4 regions of the Clostridioides sp. ZZV15-6383 genome follow, and region 1 is predicted to be linked to each of the others. Evidence: riboswitches for the same ligand, from Rfam matches in the RefSeq annotation. Region 1 holds a riboswitch; each other region holds the start of a gene.

Region 1 (4,223 bases):
GTAGCAAATGGTATAAATTCAGATACAGTTACAGCAGAAGCGTTTATGGCATCTGGATTAGGTGAGGCAGAAGCATATAGTCGAAGTTCCTTATATGGTTCTTTCTTAGGAATATTTTCATATGATTGTAGTATATTTGGAGCTATAATAGCTGGATTTGTAGCTAGTGCAGTACATAACAAATTTGTTGACATAGAACTTCCTAGTGCATTATCTTTTTTCTCAGGGCCAAGATTTTCAATGATTATAATGTTTATAGCATCAATAGTATTGGGTACAGCAATGTACTTCATATGGCCACCAGTAGGGTTAGCATTATCTAAACTTGGTAATTGGATAGGTTCGAGTGGATTATTAGGAACATTTACTTTTGGAGCAATGGATAAAGCATTATTACCATTTGGTATACATCACTTAATTGCATTTCCTATAGAATATACAAGAGTAGGTGGAACAATGGAAGTAGGTGGAGCAATTTACGAAGGTGTTAACAATATAAGATTAGCTCAAATGGGAGACCCAGATACACTATCTTATATCACTCGTAACTTTACAACAGGACGTTTATTAATACATTTTGCAATATTGCCAGCAGCAGCTTTAGCTATGTATAAGTTGGCTGACAATGTTAATAAGAAAAAAGCAATAAGTATATTGATACCAGCAATAGTAACAGCCATGTTGGTAGGGGTAACGGAGCCAATAGAGTATACATTCTTATTTGTTGCACCATTATTATACTTTGCAGCATATGTACCACTAGCAGGGTTGACATATGTATTCACAGAAATGTTTAATGTTTCTATAATGGGAGAATCATTTAGAAATATGTTCCCTAATTTATTACAACCTCAAAAGGTAGATGCATTACCTTTATTATTTTTAATACCAATATTCTTTATAGTTACTTATATAATATTCACATGGGCAATTAAGAAGTTTGATATAAAGACACCAGGAAGAAGCTCAGAAGAAGTTAAGCTTTATAGTAAGAAAGAATATAGAGAAAGACAGTCTGTAGGTGATGTTAAAGTAGTAGAAAACAATGTAGTAGAATATGAAGTAGGTGATAAAGATTCAGAACTTGTACACTATATAATAGAAGGTTTAGGAGGAAGTAGTAATATAAAAAATATTACAAACTGTGCGACTAGACTTAGAGTAGAGTTAAATTCAATTGATGGATTCTATGAAGACAGTTTCTGGGTAAATGAATTAGGTGCAAGTGGAGTTGTTAAAAAGAAAAATTCAGTTCAAGTTATATTTGGACCAAGAGTTATTACAATAGCATCAAAACTCAAAGCTGTATTGGGTGTAGATTAATATATATAAAGCTATGTAAATTAGATGAGTTTACATGGCTTTTATTTTTTATTATAAGAGCATTATAATAATTTTAAATCTCTAGAAAACTTGTGTGTATTCAAAATATACTATATTCCTTAAATCATGTGGAGGAAAAGATTATTTGCGAACAGTAGAATGATATCATAAAGCAAGAATTATTATACTGAAAATATTTACAATCTCGACATATTATGCTACAATTACTTACGATAAATAAAACTTAATAAGAATTACCTCATCTAATAAAAAGATTGAGGTAGAGGTTGCATTTACTAAGATTAATATTGAAGAGGTTGGAAGCCAATGAAGCAATATAAAAGGAGTGAGTGCCGAAGTGCTAGTGTCCAAAGCTAGTGCTGGGACTGTATTTAATAGGTACAGTACTGTCATCAAAATTATCCCGAATTTTGATGGAGAGCTATCTTAAACAAGATAAAGGGAAGATGCAGGTATGTTGTATTTAGCACATTTAGCTCAACATGTATCCATGTTGAGCTTTTTTACATCTAGACAAAATAGGGTAGAAAAGGGATGCAATAATAAAATATTTTAATTTAAAAAGTGGGGAGATTAAAAATGAGCAGTTTAAAAAAGAAAAAGTTTACTATGCCGCAGACACTTACTATAATATTTTTACTAATAGTAGTAATGGCAGTTCTTACTTGGATAGTACCAAGTGGAAATTTTGAAAGGGTAGATATAGACGGAAGATCAGTTGTTGTGGCTGGAACTTATGAAAAAGCACCATCAAATCCACAAGGGATTACTGATGTATTTACGGCACCTATAAATGGATTTATAGATGCGGCTGAAGTAGTTGGATTTGTTTTAATAGTTGGAGGAGCTTTTGGAATAGTTAATAAAACAGGAGCTATAGAAGCTGTTATAGCCCACACTGTCAATAAAATGAAGAGGTTTCAATTTTTAATAATACCTATCTCAATGATTCTATTTGGACTAGGTGGAACAACATTTGGAATGAGTGAAGAAACACTACCTTTTTATATGATATTTATTCCACTTATGACCAGTATGGGATATGATTCATTAACAGCAGTGGCAACAGTGTTTATAGGAGCAACGGCTGGATTTGGAGCAGCTACAACTAATCCTTTCTCTGTAGGAATAGCACAAGCATTGTCACAAATAACACCAGGTTCTGGGATAGAATTTAGAGTTGTTATGTTTATAATATATATGGCTATATCTATAGGATTTGTTATGATGTATGCCAATAAAGTTAAAAAAGACCCTAAAAAGTCTTTAGTACATGGTATATCATTAAATCAGGAATCAATGGTTAATACTGATACAAACATAAAAGAATTTACAAAAAGAGAAGCCATGGTAATAGCAATTTTTACAATAGGTATGGCGATTATGATATATGGAGTTTTAAAGCTAGGATGGTATATAACTGAAATTGCAATGATATTTACGGCTATAGGCATAATATCAGGTATAGCATCAGGGCTTAAACAAGATGACATAGTTAATTCATTCATAAGCGGAGCAGGAGATTTAATGACAGCAGGGTTATGTATAGCATTTGCACGTGGAATCGTAATAATAGCAGAAAATGGATTTATAATAGATACAATTTTAAATTCTGCAGCAAATTTATTAAATGGATTACCAAAAACTATCTTTATAAATTTAACTTTCTTAATAGAAGGTTTAATAGCATTTTTGATACCATCAGCGTCAGGACTTGCATCACTTACAATACCTGTACTTGCACCACTTGGGGATTTAGTAGATGTATCTAGACAAATGATAGTTACAGCCTATCAATTTGGTATAGGTGTAACTAATTTAATAACACCTACATCAGGTGTTTTAATGGGAGCATTAGCAGTAGCTAATATTCCTTGGTCAAAATGGGTTAGATTTGTAATTCCTTTAATGGTAGTATTAACAATTCTTGTAATGGTATTTTTGACAATAGGATTATTTCTAGGATTCTAATAGGAGGTAAGTCATGATAGAGAGTATAAAGAAAAGAGCTTATGAGATAGAGAATGAACTTGGAAAAGAAATTGAAGAAGTATGTGATTTTATATTCAATAACCCAGAATTAGGAGAAGAAGAATATATATCATCAAAATACTTAGTAGATAAAATAAAGGGATATGGATTTGATATAACTTATCCATACTGCAATATGGAGACTGCTTTCAGAGCTGAATTAGGGGATGATGATGGTCCAACTATAGCATTTTTGGCTGAGTATGATGCACTTCCAGGATATGGAGAAAATAAAGAACCAGCTCATGCTTGTGGACACAACTGGATTGCAGCATCTACACTAGGAGCTTGTATAGTATTAAGTAAGTTAAAAGAAAGTTTTAAAGGAAAAATTGTATTAATAGGAACACCAGCTGAAGAAACAACAGGAGGTAAATGTGATTTAGTTAAGGCAGGAGCTTTTGATGATATTGATGTAAGTTATCAAATGCATATAGAAGCTTTTAACAATATAAACTGTAAAGCTTTGGCAATAGACTCATTAGAATTTAGTTTTGAAGGGATATCAGCACATGCAGCTAGTCATCCTCATATGGGAGTTAATGCACTGGATGCAGTACAACTTACCTTTGCTGGTATAAATGCACTAAGACAACATGTAAAATCAGATGTTAGAATACATGGGATAGTTTCAAATGGAGGAGAAGCTCCAAACATAGTTCCAGAAAAAGCCGCTTGTAAGTTTTTTGTAAGAGCAGCTGAAAGAAGTTATTTAGATGAAGTAACTAAAAAAGTTATAAACTGTGCAAAAGGTGCAGAGTTAATGACAGGGGCTAAGCTTTCTTATAGATATTTTGAAAATTCTTTTGATAATATAATAAATAACAAAGTACTTCAAAAGATAACAA
Region 2 (4,223 bases), on a different contig from region 1:
CATTTTTCCATCATAACCAGTTGCTATAACTTTTAACATAATTTCCTCCTATGATTAAGGGCTAACTTTTGACCAAACTTATTTTTTATCCTGCATTAATTTTTATTATGCATTAACTTTTAGTCCAAAGTTAACTAACTCTTTCTTTAACACTTCTAAATTTGCTGGGTCCATTTCTGCTAGAGGTAATCTTAAATCTCCAACATTGAATCCCAATAAATTCATTGCAGTCTTAACTGGTATAGGATTTACTTCTATAAATAAAGCTGCAATTAGAGCATCCATACCAAGTTGTAATTTTCTAGAACCTTCTATATCACCTTCAAAGAACTTAGCTACTAAATCGTGAGTTTCTTGAGGGCAAACATTAGCAAGTACTGATATAACTCCTTGACCTCCTAAAGATAATAAAGGAAGTATAGTATCATCATTACCAGAGTAGATAGCAAAGTCATCTGGAACTAAACTAGCTATTTCTGCAACTTGTCCTAAGTCCCCACTAGCTTCTTTTACAGCAACTATATTATCTATCTTAGCAAGTTCAACTATAAGACTAGGGCTTATATTTACACAAGTTCTTCCAGGGACATTATAAAGTATAATTGGAAGTTTAACACTGTTAGCGATTGTTTCAAAATGACGCTTAAGTCCAGCTTTATTAGCTTTATTGTAATAAGGAGTTATTATTAATAGAGCATCTACTCCTAATTTTTCAGCTTCTTGACTTAAATTAACTGAGTGCATAGTATCATTAGAACCACTTCCAGCTATAACAGGAACTCTTTTATTAACTTTTTCAACAACATACTTAATAGTAGCAAGTTGTTCTTCATCAGTCATAGTATTAGCTTCACCAGTAGTACCACAAGATACTATAGCATCAGTACCATTAGCTATTTGGTATTCAACTAATTCACCTAATTTGTCAAAATCAACTTTGTTATCCTTTGTAAATGGAGTAATTAGAGCAACAGCAGAACCTTTAAATATCATATAAAATCAATCCCCTCTTTTTTAGTTTTGTGTTTCATATTACAGCTACTTCTAATGCTTATTTTTTTTATTTATTATTAATATTTTACAAAATTATATATTTATACAAATTTGTATACTATACTATACTAAATCGTATGATAAAGCCATTTCAGCTATTTGAATTGCATTAGTTGCAGCACCTTTTCTTATATTGTCAGCAACAACCCAAAGATTTACACCACTGTCAACACTAAAGTCCCTTCTTATCCTTCCAACAAATACCTCATCTCTATCATCAAATTCTACAGCAGTTGGATATTCGTTTTTAGCAGGATTATCAACTACTACAACACCTGGAGTTTCTTCAAGTGTTTTTACTAAATCCTCTAATTCAAATGAATTGTTAAACTCAACATTTATAGATTCACTATGACCATTTCTTACTGGAACTCTTACAGTAGTTGCAGTTATTTTTAAATCGTAGTTATCAAGTATTTTCATAGTTTCATTTACCATTTTCATTTCTTCTTTAGTGTATCCATTTTCAGTAAATGAATCTATATGAGGAAGACAATTGTAAGAGATTTGATGAGGGTAGAATCCAGTAGGATTACCATTCATTCCTTTTTCTAAATCTTCAACACCTTTAACACCAGAGCCAGATACAGCTTGGTAAGTAGAGTAGACTACTCTCTTAATTTTGTACTTATCATCAAGTGCCTTAAGAGGAACCATAGCCTGTATAGTAGAGCAGTTAGGATTAGCTATTATACCTTTATGATTTTTTATAGCCTCTGGATTTACTTCAGGAACTACTAAAGGAACATCTGGATTCATTCTCCAGTGACTAGAGTTATCTACTACTAAGATTCCATTTGAAGCAGCTATTGGAGCATACTTTTCACTAATACTTCCTCCGGCAGAGAATAATGCTATTTGTATGCCTCTATCAGTAAATGAAGTTTCTTTTAATTCTTCTACTATATATTCTTTACCACAAAACATTACTTTAGAACCAGCTGATTTAGAAGAAGAGAATAAAAATAAATTTTCTATTGGAAAGTTTCTTTCTTCTAATACTTTTAAAAATGTTCTACCTACCATTCCAGTAGCACCAACTATTGCTACATTTACTTTTTTCATATAAATTCACCCCAATTTTAAATTATTAAAACATTATTTGATTTTAATTATACAAGTAAGATATGTTAATATTTTTATATATACAAAAACTTTAATATTATATTAACAACTTTAACTATATACAAAAAACGTACAAAGGTATACTTTGTACGTCTAGTTTATCACTCAAAGTAAACCCTGTAGCTCATCACTTACAATATAAGTGACAGTATTACACATGTTATGTGTAATCCCAGAAAATATTATTGCAAGAAATATTTTCTTCGGCTGTAAATCCTTTTTCCAATCATTAACACCTGCCAGCTACTATTGGATACTCTTAGTTACAGCTACCTCTACCCTAGGTTAATAGGATATTAAAATTTGATTATTCTAATAATAATACATATTCAAGAAAAAATCAACTTATTTATATACATATTGCTAAAATTTAAATCCAAAATTTGTCAATTCATCTTTTAACACACTAAGATTAGCTTCTTCCATTTCAGCTAAAGGAAGTCTTAAATCTCCAACATTAAAACCTAAAATATTCATGGCAGTTTTAACTGGAACTGGATTTACTTCTATAAATAGGGCAGCAATTAAAGCATCCATATCAAGTTGTAATTTTTTTGAGCCTTCAATATCACCTTCAAAGAATTTATTTACTAAATCATGTGTTTCTTTAGGACAGATGTTAGCAAGTACAGAGATAACACCACTTCCACCTAATGATAATAGTGGTAGTATAGTATCATCATTACCGGAGTATATAGCAAAATCTTTAGGTACTAATTTAGCTATTTCTGCAACTTGAGCTAAGTCTCCACTTGCTTCCTTTACAGCAACTATATTATCTATTTTAGCAAGTTCAGCCACAACAGATGGTTTTATATTTACTTTAGTTCTTCCTGGCACGTTGTATAAAATAATTGGTAACTTAACACTATTTGCTATTGTTTCAAAGTGAAGTTTAAGACCTTTTTCATTAGTCTTATTATAGTAAGGAGTTATTATTAAAAGACCATCCACACCTAATTTTTCGGCTTCTTGACTCATATGAACAGACAACATAGTATTGTTTGAACCAGTACCTGCTATAACAGGTATTCTCTTATTAACTTTTTCAACTGTATATTTTATTACAGCAAAAATTTCAGATTCACTCATAGTAGTCGCCTCACCTGTTGTTCCACAAACAACTAGTGCATCTGTGTCATTCTCAATGTGGTATTCGATTAATTCACCTAATTTTTCAAAGTTGACATTATTATCCTCTGTAAATGGGGTAACTAAAGCAACAGCAGAACCTTTAAATAACATATAATCAAATCTCCTTTTTTATCTAAATTTAATTTTTTAAGTACAATAATAATTATAGTACAAATTAATTAATTTTAATAGGTATAGTTAATATCTTAACTGTTTAAATAAGATATTTATATTATATTAATATTAGAAAAATTTGAAATAAATGTTTTATTCTCAAAATATGCATATTAATTTAATAAAATATACCAAAATGGAAATAAAAAATAAATTTTATGCGAATTTAATAACTAATAATTAATATATTTAGGTTATAATAAATATGTGCGTAAAATCTAATAATAAGTAATAATACCGAAAATTTAGGAGGAATAATATGGATACTTTAAAGGAACTTTTTAAAATAGGAAGTGGGCCTTCAAGTTCTCATACTATGGGGCCACAAAGAGCAGCAGAAAAATTTAAGAATGAAAATCCAGATGCAGAAAGTTTTAGAGCAATATTATATGGTAGTTTGGCAGCTACAGGGAAAGGTCATTTAACTGACTATATAATTGAAAAAACTATAGCACCTAAAAAAGTTGAAATTGTTTGGGAAGAAGATATTATAAAAGATTTTCACCCAAATGGAATGAAGTTTGAAGCTTTAGATAAAGATGGAAATGTAACAGCTGAATGGACTGTATATTCTATAGGTGGAGGGACTATAGCAGAGGAAGGTCAAAGAAACAGTAAAAGTAACAGCATATATCATTTAGATACTATGGATGAAATAGTAAAATGGTGTAAAGTAAATAATAAGACTTTAGTAGATTTTGTGTTGGAATGTGAACCAGAAGACATAAAAGATTATA
Region 3 (4,223 bases), on a different contig from region 1:
TACATCTTGTAGAACTTTAATCTTTTCGCTATCTTTATCCTCAGTTCTAAATGCTAAAAGATTTGCATACTCATCATTTATAGGAGCTGTATAAATTCCATTTTTCTTGGCATCAAGACCAGCAGGTACTGCATAAGTAGTATCTATAAATGCAGCAGTTACATCTGGAAGCGAAGATGGAATTTGAGCAATATCTAACTCTTTGAATTGTATTCCTTTTGGATTTTCTATTATATCTTTCGGACTAACTAATCCATCACCTTTAGGCAAAGTTAAAAGTCCAATGCTTTCAAGGTATCTAAGGTTCTTAGAACAAGAAGAAGGGTTATTGCTTATTGCAATTGTATCTCCTTTTTTAAAGTCATCAACAGATTTTATCTTATAAGAGTAAAGTATTGCTGGGCATACATATAGTTTTTTACCAGCCATTATTTTGTAACCTTTAGCTTTAACTGCTTCTTTTAGATAAGGTTCATGTTGGAATAGATTTGCATCAATTTCTCCATTATTTAAAGCTTCGTTTGGAAGTATGTAATCATCAAAGTTTTTAATTTCTAAAGTATATCCCTTTTCTTTAATAAGTGGTTTTAATTCTTCTAATAACTCTCCACCTGGAACTAAAGTAGCACCAACAACAATTTTTTTATCATCTTTAGGTTTAGAACATCCAACTATAGATAAAGTGAATACTAGACATAACAACAAACATAATAATTTTTTGAATTTCATATAAATTCCCTCCTGAATATAATTGATTAGTTAAAAATAAAATACTTTCTTTTATCACACTGCGAATAAAATAAGCCTGAGTTTAAACTCAGGCTTTAAAAGCTAATTTAGACTCATCTTTCAGTATAATACTGCAGGATTTAGCACCAATGTATATAAAAATATACTGGTTGCTGGGTTTCATAGGGCCAGTCCCTTCACCACTCTGGATAAGAAGTATCAATTTTTAATTATGTTATAAATATTATCATGATTTTTTATATCTGTAAACATAATTTTGTAAATATTTTAAAATCTTTAATATCCTCTATTTAACACCTAAGATTCCAGAAACTAGAATATCAGTATCAGCACCTAAGAAATAATCATTTATTTCAATAGAATCTAAAGTATTTCTTAAAGCATTTTCTTCATGTCTTGTACCAATAAGTATATCTTCAACAAATGAAACATCACGTTTTCCAAAAAAATCTCCAAAAAATTTTATAGTGGTTATTATGCCTTTATCAACATTTAAATTGAATTCAACATTTCCACCAGAATATTTTAATTCATTTGAAAGAGTATATTTTGGTGAATTACCAAAATTCCAATCCCAAGTTTCATATTTTGATTTAGTAAGTTTTTCTATTTGTTCTATATCATACTCACTTAAACAATAATTAGTATTATCAGTATTTGTTTTAGAAAGATAATTCATTATTGCATCTTTAAATTCTATTATGTTCATTTTATCTTGTAGGTGTTCACTTATATTAGTTACACGAGATTTTACAGATTTTATTCCCTTTCCTTCGAATTTTATAGGTTTAACTTTTAATGCTTTTGAAAGGTCATTTATCTCAGATGAAAATAAAAGTGTACCATGATGCATCACTTTATTTTTGTAGTTATATTGAGCATTTCCAGAAAATTTCTTACCATCTATAAGAAGGTCATTTCTTCCAGAAAATTCAGCATTGACATCTAATGTTTTAAGTAAGTCTATTATTGGTTGAGTAAATCTTTTGAAATCACTAAAACTATTATTATTACAAGCTATGAATGTAAAGTTTATATTTCCTAAATCATGAAATACAGCTCCACCACCAGATTGTCTTCTAACAACAGGTATAGAATGCTCTTTTATATATTCTAAGTTTATTTCAGAGAGTGTGTTTTGATTTTTTCCAACAATTATAGAAGGTTCATTCCTCCATAAAATAAATAAGTCTTCATCAAAGTTTTTTAGAAGATATTCTTCCATTGCTAAATTGAAATAGGGGTTTGTTTTTTCATTGTAAATTAATAACATTAAAGTAAGTCCTCCATAGAATTGATAAAATTTTTTTGATAGCATTAGTACAATTAATTTTATAATTCGACAATAATATAAAAAGTCCTTTAAATTAGAAATTTCAAACAATAAGATTATTTTTAATTGATTGTAATGTGTTTTAAACATAATTAAAAAAAATATGGTGTTTTTTGTAAAAAATAAGTAGAAATTTTTAAAACTAACTTGCAAAGTTTAAATAAATAATATATACTCAAAATATATTTAATAAAAGTGAATAGAAGGGTAGAGGCGCAATAATCTATCAGTACTAATAAGGAGTTAAGCACAAAGAATTATTAGGAAAGGAGATATTGCCGAAGTTTTATAATCGATGCTTTAAGATTATATTGCTGGGGGTACATAGAAAATGTGTACAACTGTCACAGGTTTATTTGTGGTGAGCTATCATTTAAGGAATTATATTATATTTATTTTAATATTGTTGATGTATTGTAATGTTTAAGCCTTGAGTGTTTATCACTCAAGGCTTTTTTAGTTTTATCATAACATAATACCCTGCATAGTTCACAAAATTAAAAAGAGAGGGAGATTTATATGAGAAATAAAACAAATTAATATTATTTTTCTGACGACAATTATGTTCATAATGTCAACAGTAATGGTTTTTGCAGAAGAGGATATAGACACTATTGCACTAGCTAATGCAGAAAAATTTGGAATCTTAACTTTAATAATTTGGTTTAGGAGCGATAATATCTTTTGCTACTGGAACAGCTTATGGTACAATGGGTATACTTATGCCACTGGCAATACCACTAGCATACTCATTAAATCCTGACATGTCTTATGTAATAGCAAGTACTAGTGCAGTTTTAACAGGTGCAATATTTGGAGACCATTGTTCTCCAATTTCAGATACAACAATACTTTCTTCTTTCACCTTTTATTATGATTATTTTGTTAGTTTTTAGATGATTTTAAAAAGTTATTGAAAATAATAGCGAAATATAGTAAAATAAAAGAGTGATAAGCGGATGTGGCGGAATTGGCAGACGCACTAGACTTAGGATCTAGCGCCATTGGCGTGGGGGTTCGACTCCCTTCATCCGCACTTTACAGTACTTAATTGTGCTGAAAAAAACTGGGGTTGCTGGCTTTCGGAGTGGGCTATCCCGTTTTTATTTTTTGATAAATAAATCAAATACTATATAATATCTTCTTAAGAGTATTTTTATAATAAATATACAAAAGCACGTTAAGTGCTTTTTTTGTTGTATAAAAATATATTTAAGTATAAAGTTCTATATGTTTATTAGCAATATAAAATCTTATAGTAACTTATTTTAAAAATCTTATTTTTCACAAAGATAAAATTGCAAACGATTCTATCACATGTATGAATATACTTTTAACATAATATAGTAAATTACAATATAACTTTACTTTTAGTATTTTGTATGGCATGCTAATAATAAATTAAACAAATATATTATTTCGCATTAATATATAACATACAGGTGTAAAAGTTAATAATATAAAAGTAATATAATTGATAATAAAAACTTAACAAAAAAATTAATACATAAAAAAAAATAAATATAATTTGTTGACATTTAATTGAAATATTCATACAATAAAATTGAAAATAAATATTTCCAAACGAGATTAGCGAGAGAGACCTTTTTACAAAAAGGCGCCGAAGAAGAAATTTAAGAAATGCCAATTCTTAGAGAAGCTTTCAGGCAAAAATATCGCTAATTGATGGGACTCTGGAGAGACTTAAGTTAAGATACTATAAGTCACCGAAGAAGCAAAATAATATTAAATTATTAAATCTTTCAGGTATACAAACAGGGATATATAGGCTAGGATTATTTTCCATGTTAATATATCTTTTTTTTATGAAAAAGTACAGGAAATAATGTCAAAGTTACTTAAATATAGTAGGTCTAATTTTGTAGGGAGGGTTATATATGAATGAATTGAAAAGAGTATCTTTGTATAATATACACAAAGAGCTTGGAGCAAAACTTGTTGAATTTGCTGGCTGGGAAATGCCTTTAGAATATGAAGGTATAAATAAAGAGCATGAGATGGTCAGAAAAAGCGCAGGTATATTTGATGTATCTCATATGGGAGAGGTACAAGTAAAGGGAGTAGAGTCAGAAAAATTTATACAAAATCTAGTTACAAATGATATAAGCACATTAAAGAT
Region 4 (4,223 bases), on a different contig from region 1:
ATCTCCATTTACTAAAGCAAATCCAAATTTAGAGTCTATCTGTCCAGTTTTTATATAATCATGTGTATGAGCTTCTATACCAGGAGTTATTCTAAAATATATATCTTGAGTTTTCCCTTTCTCTTCACATAACGCTTCAAGTAAGTCTAACTCATAAAAATTATCTACTACAAATTTACCCACACCTAAATCTAATCCCATGTTTATTTCTTCTTTAGTCTTATTGTTTCCATGGAAGAAAACTTTTTCCATAGGAAAATTTGATTTATAAGCTGTATATAATTCGCCTCCTGAAACTACATCTAAGCACATTTGTTCTTCATTTATAAGCTTACACATGTAAAGAGGTAAAAAAGCCTTTCCTGCATAAGCAACCTTATTTTTTCCATCTTTTGCTTTAAAATATTCTACATATTCTCTACAATTTTGTCTTACTAAAGCTTCATCAAATACATAAAGTGGAGTTTGATATTTTTTACTAAGCTCTAAACAACTCACTCCTCCAATATATAATTCATTATCATTTACGGTCATAGTTCCATGAAGTTTCATAATATCCTCCCTAAATTTTATATATTAAATACTTCTGCTATTTTCTCTATAGCTACCTGTTTATCATCAGAATTTATAGCACAAGTTATACGAATTTCTGATGTAGTTATAAGTTTTATCATTATACCATTTTCATTGAATATCTTAAATACTTTAGCAGCAACTCCAGAAGTATTTTTCATACCAAGACCTACTAAAGAGAATTTAGTAATATTATTATCAATTACTACATGTTCTTCATCTGTATATTTAGATACTATTTTTTTACATTCACCTAATTCTTCTTTTGGAACTGTAAATGATACACTTATTTTATCCAAAATAGGTGCAGTTTGGCTTATCATATCTACGCTTATTCCCATAGTTGCTATGTCTTCAAATAAACTAGATATATTTTCTGCTTTAAAATCTTTTATTGTTATAGAACTATCATCATCACTAGTAGCTAATCCTGTTATTACTTTATCCTCTAATTTCATATCTTTTCCCCCTCTTATATATGTTCCTTTTACTGTACCACATGTACGTCCAACATAAATTTCAACACCATATTTTTGTGCAAGTTCTATACTTCTTGAATGCATTACTTGTGCTCCTAAACTTGCTAACTCAAGCATTTCTTCATATTCAATCTCATCAAGTTTACTAGCCTTTGAATATTTTCTTGGGTCTGTAAAATAAATTCCATCAACATCTGTATATATCTCACATTTTCCATTTAATTTTACTGCAAGAGCCACAGCAGATGTATCTGAACCACCTCTTCCAAGAGTAGTTACATCACCATCTTCATTGATTCCTTGAAATCCAGTTACTATTACGACATTTCCTTCATCTAAACTATTTTTAATTCTATTTACATTTATATCATCTATTTGAGATTTTCCATGAAGACCACTTGTCTTTATATTTAACTGGTAAGCATTATAGCTTATAGCTTTACATCCAAGCCCATTCAATGCTATTGATAATAAAGACGCTGAAATCATTTCACCAGTAGACATCAAAGCATCTAATTCTCTCTTACTGGGTTCATGGCTTAATTCTTTTGCTAAATTTATATATTCATCAGTGGATTTGCCCATAGCAGACACAACTATTACCATTTGTGGGTTTTCTTTTCTTCTTTCTATTATATTTTCTGCAATTGATTTTATTTTGTCAGTATCTGCTACTGAACTTCCACCATATTTTTGGACAATTATACTCATGTCTTTTCCCCCTCAAACTAAATTTTGATAAATAAAAACGCCCAAAGGTATACTTTGGACGTGTAAATTTCATAGACCAAGTAACCTTGTAGCTCACCACTTTAAAAGTGACAGCCTTATACATATTCTGCATAAGTCCAGAAAATTTGTCCGTCAACAAACTCTCTTCGGCTATAGACCCTTTCATCAATTATCAACACTTACCAGCTACTATTGAATACTATTGAATATAGCTACCTCTACCCTAGGCTCATTATTTTTTTATTAATATAGTTTTATCACATTCTATATAATATTGCAACAATTATTTTACAAAATGTGGCAAATCAGTATTCTTCTTTTTAAAAATTTGCTTATATACAATTAAATAGTTTATTTAATCCTAAATCTATAAAATTTATACTATACTCATTATCATATCTCTCTAAATCATTTAATTCAGATAAGTTATCTGGTGTAACTACCAAAACATTTGGCACTTTAAAAAAGGGAATTGTAGATTTATCTATTTTTTTAGAAAGATTTTCATATTTAGAAATATCTATTTCATTATTTAAATCAACATCTACTAAAACTTGCTTTATATTACCAAATTGGTCTGTATATTCAATAAATAAATCGTATTTCACATCATCTACACTAACATTTCTGTAGAATCTTTTTACATCACAACCTGCAGTATTGATTCTAACAACTAATTCTGACCCTACTAGAGCCTTTATTAAATCATCTCCCTTAAAAAGTTTACTACCATTCAAATAGTATACATAAGAGAGGTCTTTATAATTATAATAATCCACATCACAAGGATATTTTTTTAGTGTATATTCACTACACATTTTTCTCAAAGTTTTTTTGAAATTTTTTTTATTATATCTCTTTTGGTCTCCATAAATTTTTCTAAATTGAGCTTCTGTAACACATCTAACCCTGCTAATTAAAAGTAATATCTCTTTTTCCATATTCGTCATAGTACATTCTCCTTGAAGTATTATTTGCAAAGTTGTACTAATATTATATTAATTTTATGACATTAAATTTACAAAGAATTAAAATAAAATAGCTAATTTTTATAGAAATAGTTTCTATAAAAATTAGCTATTAACATACTAAATATTATTAACAATTTTTTTATTTAAATTATACATTCCCTTGATTTTCAGAATCTTGAGAATTTGTATTTTCATCAGTTCCTGTTCCTTCTTTTACTTTTTTATCTTTAAAATTTGCAATATTTAGGTTATCAAACTCTGACATTTCAATTACACCAGATTCTTCTTTTGAATACGATATTTTAACTTTATCTCCAACTTGAGTCAATGGTAATTCACTAGATACTTTTGAAGTAGCCTTGAATATTATTTCTTTATTTGAATCTAAAGTTACATAATAATTAGTATTTCCTCCTCGTACATCTGGACTTATTCTTGTCACTGTACCTTCTATAACTTCATCTTTTAAGTCATTATCAAGTTTTAAATCATTTCCCTTAGATTCTAATGCATCTTTGTAATTTCTTAATGCTTCATTTTTATCTTCACCTATACCGAGTACATTATAATCTTCAACAGATACAAATGCAACTCTCTTAACAAGACCCGCCTTATCTTTTAATGAAGATACATATGTTGGCTGACCTAATATATTGTACATTACAGGGAATGTTGCTTCATAATTTTTTTCTTGAACATTACCTTCAGCTGATTTCATTGCAGCTGTTTCAGTAGCTCCTGGCTGTTTATATAGTTTGGCTTCTTTTGTTCTAGAATCGACTAAGATAAATCCAATTGTAGATTCATCTCCACCTGAAGATGTTATACCTGTATACCAATAAGACCTGTTATCATTACCATAAACTAGCGATGTTCCTTCTGTTGGTACTAATACTCCCTTTTCTGATATAACAGAATTTAAAAATCCATTAACATAAACACCCCAGTCTTTAATCTGGTCTGTTATAAATTCTTGTGGCTGTATTCTATCCACCCATTTAGGTGTGTTCTTAACATCATAAACATTTATTTTTCCAGTTTCTGCATCAACAGTGGCTATTCCTGTAGCATTTGCTCCTCCATAACCAATTTTATGTTCATATAGACTTACAACCCAATAAGGTTTACCTTCGTCATTTATTTCAAGAGTGAAATCTGTCATACCAACATTTACAATACCATGTATGTATAAATGTCTTTGTAAATCTTGATGTAAGTAGGCTTCTGGTTGATAAACTATCTTTATTGGCTTTCCATCTATTTCTTGAACTAATTGAACGTCTTGAGGATTACTAGCTGATACTTTTACATAACCACTTGTACCACTTAAAGATGTTATCCATTTAATTATGTCTCTATGAACAAGAGGTGCTACCCAGTACAACTCTCCATCCACATTTTGTATATGAAATTTTCCTAATTTTGATACACTACCTATTGCTGGAACTTCTCCAAGTTTTTTGTCACC

What was found. Region 1 has a riboswitch for lysine ahead of KGF42_RS04150 (YfcC family protein). Riboswitches for the same ligand answer to the same signal wherever they lie in the genome.
Region 2: it holds a riboswitch for lysine, as region 1 does, so the genes downstream of both, KGF42_RS07800 (aspartate-semialdehyde dehydrogenase) here and KGF42_RS04150 (YfcC family protein) in region 1, are expected to answer to the same signal.
Region 3: it holds a riboswitch for lysine, as region 1 does, so the genes downstream of both, KGF42_RS05645 (Na+/H+ antiporter NhaC family protein) here and KGF42_RS04150 (YfcC family protein) in region 1, are expected to answer to the same signal.
Region 4: it holds a riboswitch for lysine, as region 1 does, so the genes downstream of both, KGF42_RS01835 (aspartate kinase) here and KGF42_RS04150 (YfcC family protein) in region 1, are expected to answer to the same signal.

The regions. Positions count from the first base shown of each region.
Region 1 is NZ_JAGWCV010000006.1:58,229-62,451, reverse strand. It holds gene KGF42_RS04155 (PTS transporter subunit EIIC) at 1-1,323, shown strand, start outside; lysine riboswitch at 1,597-1,776, shown strand; gene KGF42_RS04150 (YfcC family protein) at 1,924-3,315, shown strand; gene KGF42_RS04145 (M20 family metallopeptidase) at 3,329-4,223, shown strand, end outside.
Region 2 is NZ_JAGWCV010000015.1:33,714-37,936, reverse strand. It holds gene dapB (4-hydroxy-tetrahydrodipicolinate reductase) at 1-39, opposite strand, end outside; gene dapA (4-hydroxy-tetrahydrodipicolinate synthase) at 106-993, opposite strand; gene KGF42_RS07800 (aspartate-semialdehyde dehydrogenase) at 1,117-2,118, opposite strand; lysine riboswitch at 2,291-2,464, opposite strand; gene dapA (4-hydroxy-tetrahydrodipicolinate synthase) at 2,542-3,423, opposite strand; gene KGF42_RS07790 (L-serine ammonia-lyase) at 3,746-4,223, shown strand, end outside.
Region 3 is NZ_JAGWCV010000009.1:85,207-89,429, forward strand. It holds gene KGF42_RS05635 (MetQ/NlpA family ABC transporter substrate-binding protein) at 1-729, opposite strand, end outside; SAM riboswitch class I at 840-945, opposite strand; gene KGF42_RS05640 (lipoate--protein ligase) at 1,037-2,023, opposite strand; lysine riboswitch at 2,284-2,460, shown strand; partial or broken gene KGF42_RS05645 (Na+/H+ antiporter NhaC family protein) at 2,743-2,943, shown strand; tRNA gene KGF42_RS05650 (tRNA-Leu) at 3,039-3,119, shown strand; glycine riboswitch at 3,668-3,772, shown strand; gene gcvPA (aminomethyl-transferring glycine dehydrogenase subunit GcvPA) at 3,982-4,223, shown strand, end outside.
Region 4 is NZ_JAGWCV010000002.1:184,514-188,736, reverse strand. It holds gene lysA (diaminopimelate decarboxylase) at 1-552, opposite strand, end outside; gene KGF42_RS01835 (aspartate kinase) at 570-1,763, opposite strand; lysine riboswitch at 1,845-2,013, opposite strand; gene KGF42_RS01830 (hypothetical protein) at 2,117-2,734, opposite strand; gene KGF42_RS01825 (hypothetical protein) at 2,904-4,223, opposite strand, start outside.